Regions from separate parts of the Shewanella sp. MR-4 genome, predicted to be linked through region 1. Evidence: predicted binding sites of a transcription regulator. Region 1 holds the regulator's gene; each other region holds the start of a gene.

Region 1 (2,192 bases):
ATTGCTAGTGTTTTGTTAACTTCTCTTTGTGTTTAATAACCTGACGATCAAGCTTGTCAATCAGGACGTCTATGGCAGCATACATATCTGCATGCTCTGAAGTCGCGAAGACTTCACCACCGGTGAGGTTGATTCTCGCTTCGGCAATTTGTTGCATTTTCTCAACATTGAGCACAACGTGCACATTATTGATCTGTTCGAAATGACGTTCAAGTTTTGAAAACTTTTCCTCAACATATGCCCGTAACGATTCGGTAATCTCGATATGGTGTCCACTCAGGTTTATTTGCATATAAACGTCCTCCGATTTCCACTGTAGGCTATAAACTTTTACGCTGATTGGAAGGGGGAATAAGCATCGCTTCTCGGTACTTCGCAATGGTTCTGCGCGCAACGTTAATTCCCTGTTCTGCCAGAAGTTGCGCCATCTTGCTGTCGCTTAATGGTTTTTTCTGGTTTTCCGCTGCAACCAGTTTCTTAATGAAGGCTCTGATTGCCGTGGATGAGCACTCACCGCCATCATCAGTCCCGACGTGGCTTGAGAAGAAATATTTTAGTTCAAAAAGTCCCTTTGGGGTATGCATGTACTTTTGCGTCGTCACCCGTGAAATGGTGGATTCATGCATCTCGACCGCCTCGGCGATATCGTTCAGGACCATAGGTTTCATGGCTTCTTCACCGTATTCGAAGAAACCCTGTTGATATTGCACTATGCAGTTTGCCACCTTGAGCAGTGTTTCGTTGCGGCTTTCAAGACTTTTGATAAACCATTTAGCCTCTTGCAGATGGCCGCGAATAAATTGGCTATCGGCCTGACTTTTGGTGCTGCGCGCCATGGCTGCATATTGCTGATTAACATTGATTTTTGGCATGCAGTCAGGGTTTAATTCGACCACCCAACGGCCGTTTTTCTTCGATACCGATACATCGGGGATCACATATTCTTCATCGACAGGGGTGATGAGTAAACCGGGGCGAGGGTTTAAGGTTTGGATCAGCGCTATGCTGTCCCTTAAGTCGTCCTCTTTGAGTTTGGTCTTACGCATTAATAATCTAAAGTCGCGGGCAGCGATCAGATCTAAATGATCTTTGATCAGCATGCGGGCGTTTTCGAGGTGTGGGGTGTCCGGCGAAAAATGGGAGAGTTGGATAAGCAGACATTCGCTTAAATCCTTTGCCGCGACACCAACGGGGTCGAAGTGTTGAATACGCTTGAGCACGGCTTCGACTTCATCCAGTTCTATCTCTGGATTGCCCATGGCCTCGAGGATATCTTCAGTACTTTGAGTGAGATATCCCTGATCGTCGATGGCATCAATAATTGCGGTGGCGATGGCTAAATCGGTTTCAGAGAAGGGCGTAAGGTTTTTCTGCCATTCTAAATGTTCGTACAGGCCTTCACTGGTTTCCCCTTGAAAGGGCATATCATCTTCACGGCTAGCACCAGAACCTGAGTTTGGCGATGCGGTAAAGACTTCATCCCAAGTGGTGTCCATGGGCAGTTCTTCGGGCAGGGATTCTTTGGTCAACGACTCGGCAATATCCACGGTGGAATTGTCTTGTTCCTGTGGCTGAGCCGTCGTTTCGCTAAAGTCGGTATCGGCGATATCTTGCTTACGTTCGGTAGGCGCGTCAAATTGCTCCTCTTCCAGCTCGAGAAGAGGATTAGAGTCTAAGGCTTGCTGGATCTCTTGCTGCAGTTCCAATGACGACAATTGCAACAGACGAATGGCCTGTTGAAGTTGTGGCGTCATGGTTAACTGTTGACCCAGTTTGAGCTGGAGTGACGCTTTCATGTTACCGCTGATCCCTACGTTATTATTGTGAATTTAGGCCGCTTGTTATCATATTGATGGCGCTTATTAAGCCAAAATTCAAGGCTAATTGGCTCTGTTTAAGTAACTATAGCCTGAATTGTTCACCTAAGTACACAGCCCTAACTTGCTGATTGTCTAAGATCTCTGCGGGAGTTCCTTCGGCTATCAGATTACCGTGACTGACAATGTAGGCATGTTCACAGACGTCTAAGGTCTCGCGCACATTGTGGTCTGTGATCAGTACCCCAAGGCCTCGGCTCTTGAGTTGTTCGATGATTTTCTTGATGTCGATAACCGAAATCGGGTCGACACCTGCGAAGGGTTCATCGAGCAGAATAAACTTTGGATTGGCCGCTAAGGCGCGGGCAATTTCGA
Region 2 (2,192 bases), 710 kb from region 1:
ATGGGCCTATTTGCGGGCTCGGGTGTGGGCAAGAGTGTGCTGTTAGGGATGATGACCCGGGGCACGACAGCTGACATCATTGTGGTGGGACTCGTCGGGGAGCGTGGCCGTGAAGTGAAAGAATTTATTGAAGAAATCCTCGGTGAAAAGGGCAGAGCACGCTCTGTTGTGGTGGCGGCGCCCGCCGATACCTCACCCTTGATGCGCCTTCGTGCCTGTGAAACCTCGACTCGTATCGCTGAGTATTTTCGTGATTTAGGCTATAACGTATTGTTATTAATGGATAGTCTGACTCGTTACGCCCAAGCGCAGCGTGAGATTGCTCTGGCCGTAGGTGAACCGCCGGCAACTAAAGGTTATCCGCCTTCGGTATTTGCTAAATTGCCGCGTTTGGTTGAACGGGCGGGTAATGGTGGACCAGGACAAGGTTCTATCACCGCATTTTATACTGTGTTGACTGAGGGCGACGATCAACAGGATCCGATTGCCGATGCTTCACGGGCGATCCTAGACGGCCATATTGTGCTATCTCGCTCGCTGGCGGATTCTGGGCATTATCCTGCAATAGATATTGAGGCTTCGATCAGCCGTGTGGCCCCAATGGTGATTTCGAACGAGCACTTAGAAGCCATGCGCCGCGTCAAGCAGACTTATTCCCTCTATCAACAGAATAAGGATCTGATTTCGATTGGCGCCTATGCCCAAGGTAGCGACCCGCGAATCGATAACGCGATACGCCTGCAACCTGCGATGAATGCCTTCTTACGGCAGACGATGCGTGATGCCTTTAGTTTTGCCGATAGCCAAGTCATGCTTGGGCAACTCGCGGCGCAATGTAAATAATCGAGACTGTTATGGCGAATGCCGATCCCCTCTTACTGGTATTGAAATTAGCCCTCGATGCAGAGGAGCAGGCCGCACTGCTGCTAAAGTCGGCGCAACTAGAGTGTCAAAAGCGCCAAAATCAATTGGATGCACTCAACAATTACCGCTTGGACTACATGAAGCAGATGCAGTCTCAGCAGGGGCAAGCCATCAGCGCCAGCCATTATCACCAATTCCACCGTTTTATTCGGCAAATCGATGAGGCCATTGCCCAACAAAATCGTGTGGTCGCCGATGGTGAGAAGCAGAAAAACTATCGTCAGCAGCATTGGCTCGACAAGCAAAAGAAACGTAAGGCGGTTGAATTGCTCTTAGATAATAAAGAGAAAAAACGCCAAGCACTTGAGTTGAAAAAAGAGCAAAAGATGACCGATGAATTTGCTTCTCAGCAGTTCTTTCGCCGTAAGAACTCATAATCCTATCTAACTGCTACTTGAATTAGCCATTTCTATTTATTGGCACTTTATTTGCTTACTTTATGTCAGAGATGGTCAAAGCCGCATAAATTGACGTTTGCCCTACTTTTTTATGTCTTCGGGCGAATGTTTAGGAGCTGATATGCAACAAATGAACAATATCCTATTAGCGTCAAGTGCGAAAAATAGCGCTAGCTCAAGTAAAGCATTGACTCAAGATACTAATAGTGAAGACTTTTCTGCAGCGTTGGCTTCAGTCACATCCGTATCATCCCCCTCGACTAAAACCCCATTGTCTCAGGATGTGGCCGTCAAAACAGTCAAAGCGGAAGCCAGCACTGACGATACCAATACCGATGATGACGCCGATATCAACTTGATTTTCGCCCAGATTGGTATGGCAAATGAGATGAAGAAAGCGGCAGCGCCGGGCGAGTCTTTGCCGCTTGAGGCTGATATCACGGCAACGGAAGACGTAGACTCTGCATCCTCCGCCGTATTGGCCGATGACCTTTCTAAAGCAGAAGACCTTACTGTGGTTGGCACTTTTTCCGGTGAGCTGGCTCAGTTTGCTCAGTCCAATACAATGAGCCTTAGCAATTCAAAGCTTGATGGCGGTGCTGATTCGGCAGAAACAGAGCTATTAACTCAAACTCAAGCCGGACAAAGTGTTGCAAAAATTTCGGCACAGAGCTCAGCGCAGATCGCCCAACAGCAAGCCTCACAATCGAAGGCTGGCGATGTTTATGCCGTTGATGACAGTGTGGAACAATTGCTTCCTGCAGATCTTGATACGTTTACTGCGGCAGCTACTGTGGAAGATGCGGATACTCAAGGCGCCTCTGTGGATGATTCGCGTCCTATTGCAGATGCATCCTTACTTACTGGCCT
Region 3 (2,192 bases), 680 kb from region 1:
TTTTTCCTTGAGAATAATCTGTTTAAGAACAGCCAAATGGGCGTGTTGTTGATCTACCAGTTTAGCTATTTCTGTCATAGTTACTCTTTATTGAGGTCATTCAATTCAGCTTCGAAGCTGGCAATGTTGGCCGCCAACTTTTCGGGATCAATTTTATAGCGACCTTCGGCAATAGCTTGCTTGATTTCAGCTACTTTCTTTTGGTCGACTTCTGGAAGACTGGCCATTTTGGTTTGAGCTCCTTGTAGCTGTTGAGCTTGAGCCGTAATGACAACTGAGTCACCTTTTTGTTGAGTCGATTTAGCCGCAACCTGAGTCGATTGCTCGCTTTCGCTGCTCTTTTTAGTACTGTTTGAACGGACTTGCGCGGCCGCTCCGGCGTTAAATTTGCTAATATCAATTGCCATTTTAGGCTCCAGCGTCGTGTATACGGGATTTCTTAACTGGGGTATCGGCAGCCCATCGAAAAGCTTTAGCTTATTTTACATTCTAACTTCGACTTCGCCAATGGCTGTGACTATAGCATCTAGTTCCTTGTTTGAGCTGCTATTTTTGACCCTAATTTGGTCACCAATATTACCATCTTGCAATGCTTCACCCACGGTTTTTAGCACAAAATTACTGGAACGAACATAAATCGATACTGAATCATTCTTACAAACAAAACAAAGATTGTTAGCAAAAATGGGGAAGTGTTTGGCGACACGGCGTTTAACCCTTACACCTGAAATTTGGTTTGTATCGCTAAATTGCATACCGCGTAAACTGTTTTGATCGACATAACGAATTTCAACCTGACTTGGGTTGATTAATTCACCCGGTGCCAATGTTTCGCTGGCGACCACAACAGGGAACAGGATATCGACGCGAACTGACATAAAAATTTGCCAAGGATAGGCTAAGTCGGGTGTATCACAGCTGACTTTTACCGTGTTGTTGCGGCTGATTTCCCGATCAGATGCCAGCTCAACTTTGATGGGAGAAGCACATTGTGCTGGCAGTGTTCGTTTATCTATGGGTTGTGGAGCAATTTCCACTTTGGCATTCGATGGTACTGAAATCTTTTCATTAATAAGGGCTTTAGCGAGCTCGGATATCGCCGATACGCTAGGTACCACAGGCGCTGCATTGGCGGCCGTGGCGAGAAATAATGCGAGAACACACAAAAAATAGACTAAATTTACTTTCATAATGAAGAGACTAGCTTGTAACGCCAGAATACACCTATACTTTTATCAAACGTGAAACTGTTCTGTGTCGCTAAGGCCAAAATTTCGTGTCAGAAGTTTGACTCAGTTTCAACTATGGTTATGGATGACAAGACGCAAGCAATTAATATGCCTATACTCAAACGAGTTTTAGGGCCGTACATAAACAGAACAACAAGGCAGAGTTATGTCGAGTATTCTTGATTCAGTCAACAAACGCACCCAGCTCGTAGGTCAAAACCGACTAGAATTATTGCTATTTAAGTTAAATGGTCGTCAGCGATTTGGGATTAACGTATTCAAAGTAAAAGAGGTTCTGCAGTGCCCGCCATTAACGGCTTTACCTAAGCTTAACCCCTACGTTAAGGGGGTTGCCCATATTCGCGGAACGACTATCTCAGTCATCGATTTGAGCGCTGCAACTGGCGGACGTCCGTTAGCGAGTACCGAAAATTGCTTTATCATCATTTCAGAATATAACCGCAGCGTACAAGGTTTCTTGGTCAGTTCAGTTGAGCGTATTATCAATATGAATTGGGAAGCCATTATGCCGCCACCGCAAGGTGCTGGCCGTTATTCTTATTTAACAGCAGTGACTGAAATTGAAGGAGAATTAGTCGAAATCCTTGATGTTGAAAAGATTTTAGATGAAATTTCCCCGGTGAAAACCGCGATCAGTGAAGAAGTAAATGAGCAACTCACAATCGATAGAAGTCAACATTATCACATTATGGTGATTGATGATTCTGCGGTTGCTCGTAAGCAAATTATTCGCGCACTTGAGTCGTTAAACTTACAGATTGATACGGCAAAAGATGGCCGCGAAGCATTGGATAAGTTGAAGACTATCGCTGCCGAAATGAACAATGTTGCCGAAGAAATTCCATTGATTATTTCTGATATTGAAATGCCGGAAATGGATGGTTATACCTTAACGGCAGAGATCCGTGACGATCCAAAGCTTAAACATATCAAGGTCGTTTT
Region 4 (2,192 bases), 680 kb from region 1:
TTCAGGAACAACGGAATTCCCAGGCAAACGGATCCCATCTAAAAAGGGATTACCCGTTGAAGTGCTCGTGGTATTGGTTGCCACCGTATTCGATTGAGTCTTAGTTTGAGTCGGCTGAGCCGAGGTCTGGCTAAGTTGATTAATGAGGCTCACAGCTTACCTCCTAAATAACGCATCTTATTTACCCATCCCAAGTGTTTGTTGCAGCATTGATTTTGCGGCTTCAGCGACTTGAACATTCATCTGATATGAGCGAGAGGCAGAGATCATATCCGCCATTTCTTCCATGACATTCACATTCGGCTTATAAATAAAACCATCCGCATCCGCCATGGGGTGATCCGGCGAATACTCTTTTAATAGGGGTTTATCACTCTCAACGATACCCTTCACCGCAACACCTTGAGAGGCTTGTTGCTGACTCTGCGCCTTGGCCATTTCAGCTTCAAAAATCGGATGACGAGAGCGGTAAGTTTTATCAATACTGCTAGAAACAGAATCGGCGTTAGCGATGTTACTCGCTGTGGTATTGAGCCTGACGGACTGGGCTGACATACCAGAGCCAGCCACATCAAAAATGCTAAATAAACTCATGATTAATCCCCTCTCAGCGCTTTTTTCATGCCGCTAAACTTACTGTCTAAAAATCCCAGAGACATTTGATATTCAAGGGCATTTTGCATAAATGCCGACTGTTCCTGTTGAATATCCACAGTATTGCCATCCCCAGTGTCAGGCTGATTCGGCACACGAAACTTCACATATTGTCCCGTTAATTGTGCAAGGCCAAAGTGCTGCTGCTCATCGCCTGTCATCTCCAGGCTATTGCGTTGCTGTTGCTGAGTTTTAGCAACATTTAAGGCCGCAGAAAAATCGACGTCACGGGCTTTATAATGTGGCGTATCGGCATTTGCGATATTGCTTGAAATCACTTCGGCACGCTCTGCACGTATCCCCAAAGTGAATTGATGCACACCGAGTGCCTTATCAAAATTAATCGCCATAAAATTGCCTCCATCGTGACTCTCACGGGAACAAAGCAATTCATGTGCCAAAAAGTGGTAACAAATAGAAATGTGTATAAACGAGGTATTTCGGGGTAAAAAATTACCGACTATTGTCGGTAATTTTTATTTAATATCATTAAATTAAGTCTTTTTCTGGTAATAGATGCCAGGGTTGCAACGTACCATATCAAACTCATCGGTCAGACCCGCTATCGATTCTGACGCACCGAGGAAAAGTATGCCCTTCGGGTTCAAAGCGGCAGCGAATTGCCGCAAAATTTTTGCTTTTGCCTCCGGGGCAAAATAAATCAGTACATTTCGGCAGAAAATGATGTCGAACTTGCCGAGTAAGGTGTAACTCTCAAGTAAGTTATGGGCGCGAAAATTGACTAAACGCTTAACATTATCTTTTACACGCATGTTGCCAGAGGGCAAAGCATCAAAAAACTGGCGCTTACGTTCCTCAGATAATCCGCGTGCCAATGCTAAACTGTCGTACTCGGCATTTTTGCAACGCTCCAACATAGAAGGCGAGAGATCGGTCGCCTGAATTGCGGCTCCCCCAGGTAAAGCTCCCGGTTTCTTCTGCTGATATTCTAATATGGTCATTGCCAACGAATAAGGCTCTTGGCCGGACGAGCAAGCCGCAGACCATATCTTTAATGGACGCCCCAACTTACTGTATTCAGGTAACAAAACATTATTCAGCAACTCAAAGGGATAACGGTCACGAAACCATAAGGTTTCATTGGTTGTCATAGCGTCGATCACTTCAGCCCGTAAGGCTCGCTCCGTTGGCTTCATCGAATGTTTTACTACATCGGATAACGAAGGCAGATTATATTTGCCCATCAAAGGAGCAAGGCGACTGCGCACTAGGTATTGTTTATTTTCCCCTAGTACGATGCCGCTGTGTTGTTCTAGGAACAACCTAAATTGATTATATTCGGCTTCAGCGAGTGATTTGTCAGGCACATTCACGTCCTAGATCCTATAGCAAGCACCCAAATAAGTGCCAACAATCATGTAATAAGGGCTAGATTATAGCGTAATACGCTATTAGGCACTAACCCACACTTTCACTACAAACTTAAATGCTTGTTCACTGCCGCTGCTAATTCATCGGGATTGAATTTGGCGATAAAGTCGTTGGCGCCCACTTTTTGTACCATAGCTTGGTTGAAG

What was found. Region 1 encodes sigma-54, which starts transcription at its own class of promoters, with help from an activator protein. Its sites were predicted from a motif close to GTTGGCACGNNNNTNGNNT; they were not measured.
Region 2: SHEWMR4_RS06745 (flagellar hook-length control protein FliK) is a predicted target of sigma-54. The motif match lies at 1,340-1,358, and genes of this name have one in related genera.
Region 3: flgA (flagellar basal body P-ring formation chaperone FlgA) is a predicted target of sigma-54. The motif match lies at 1,327-1,345, and genes of this name have one in related genera.
Region 4: flgB (flagellar basal body rod protein FlgB) is a predicted target of sigma-54. The motif match lies at 1,038-1,056, and genes of this name have one in related genera.

What each region holds. Positions count from the first base shown of each region.
Region 1 is NC_008321.1:781,407-783,598, forward strand. Features, by position in the region: gene ptsN (PTS IIA-like nitrogen regulatory protein PtsN) at 1-2, opposite strand, end outside; gene hpf (ribosome hibernation promoting factor) at 5-292, opposite strand; gene SHEWMR4_RS03515 (RNA polymerase factor sigma-54) at 321-1,796, opposite strand; gene lptB (LPS export ABC transporter ATP-binding protein) at 1,903-2,192, opposite strand, start outside.
Region 2 is NC_008321.1:1,493,370-1,495,561, forward strand. Features, by position in the region: gene fliI (flagellar protein export ATPase FliI) at 1-843, shown strand, start outside; gene fliJ (flagellar export protein FliJ) at 855-1,301, shown strand; gene SHEWMR4_RS06745 (flagellar hook-length control protein FliK) at 1,444-2,192, shown strand, end outside.
Region 3 is NC_008321.1:1,463,113-1,465,304, forward strand. Features, by position in the region: gene SHEWMR4_RS06585 (flagella synthesis protein FlgN) at 1-78, opposite strand, end outside; gene flgM (flagellar biosynthesis anti-sigma factor FlgM) at 81-407, opposite strand; gene flgA (flagellar basal body P-ring formation chaperone FlgA) at 483-1,190, opposite strand; gene SHEWMR4_RS06600 (chemotaxis protein CheV) at 1,396-2,192, shown strand, end outside.
Region 4 is NC_008321.1:1,465,326-1,467,517, reverse strand. Features, by position in the region: gene flgD (flagellar hook assembly protein FlgD) at 1-153, opposite strand, end outside; gene flgC (flagellar basal body rod protein FlgC) at 178-594, opposite strand; gene flgB (flagellar basal body rod protein FlgB) at 597-1,004, opposite strand; gene SHEWMR4_RS06605 (CheR family methyltransferase) at 1,149-1,988, opposite strand; gene SHEWMR4_RS06600 (chemotaxis protein CheV) at 2,090-2,192, opposite strand, start outside.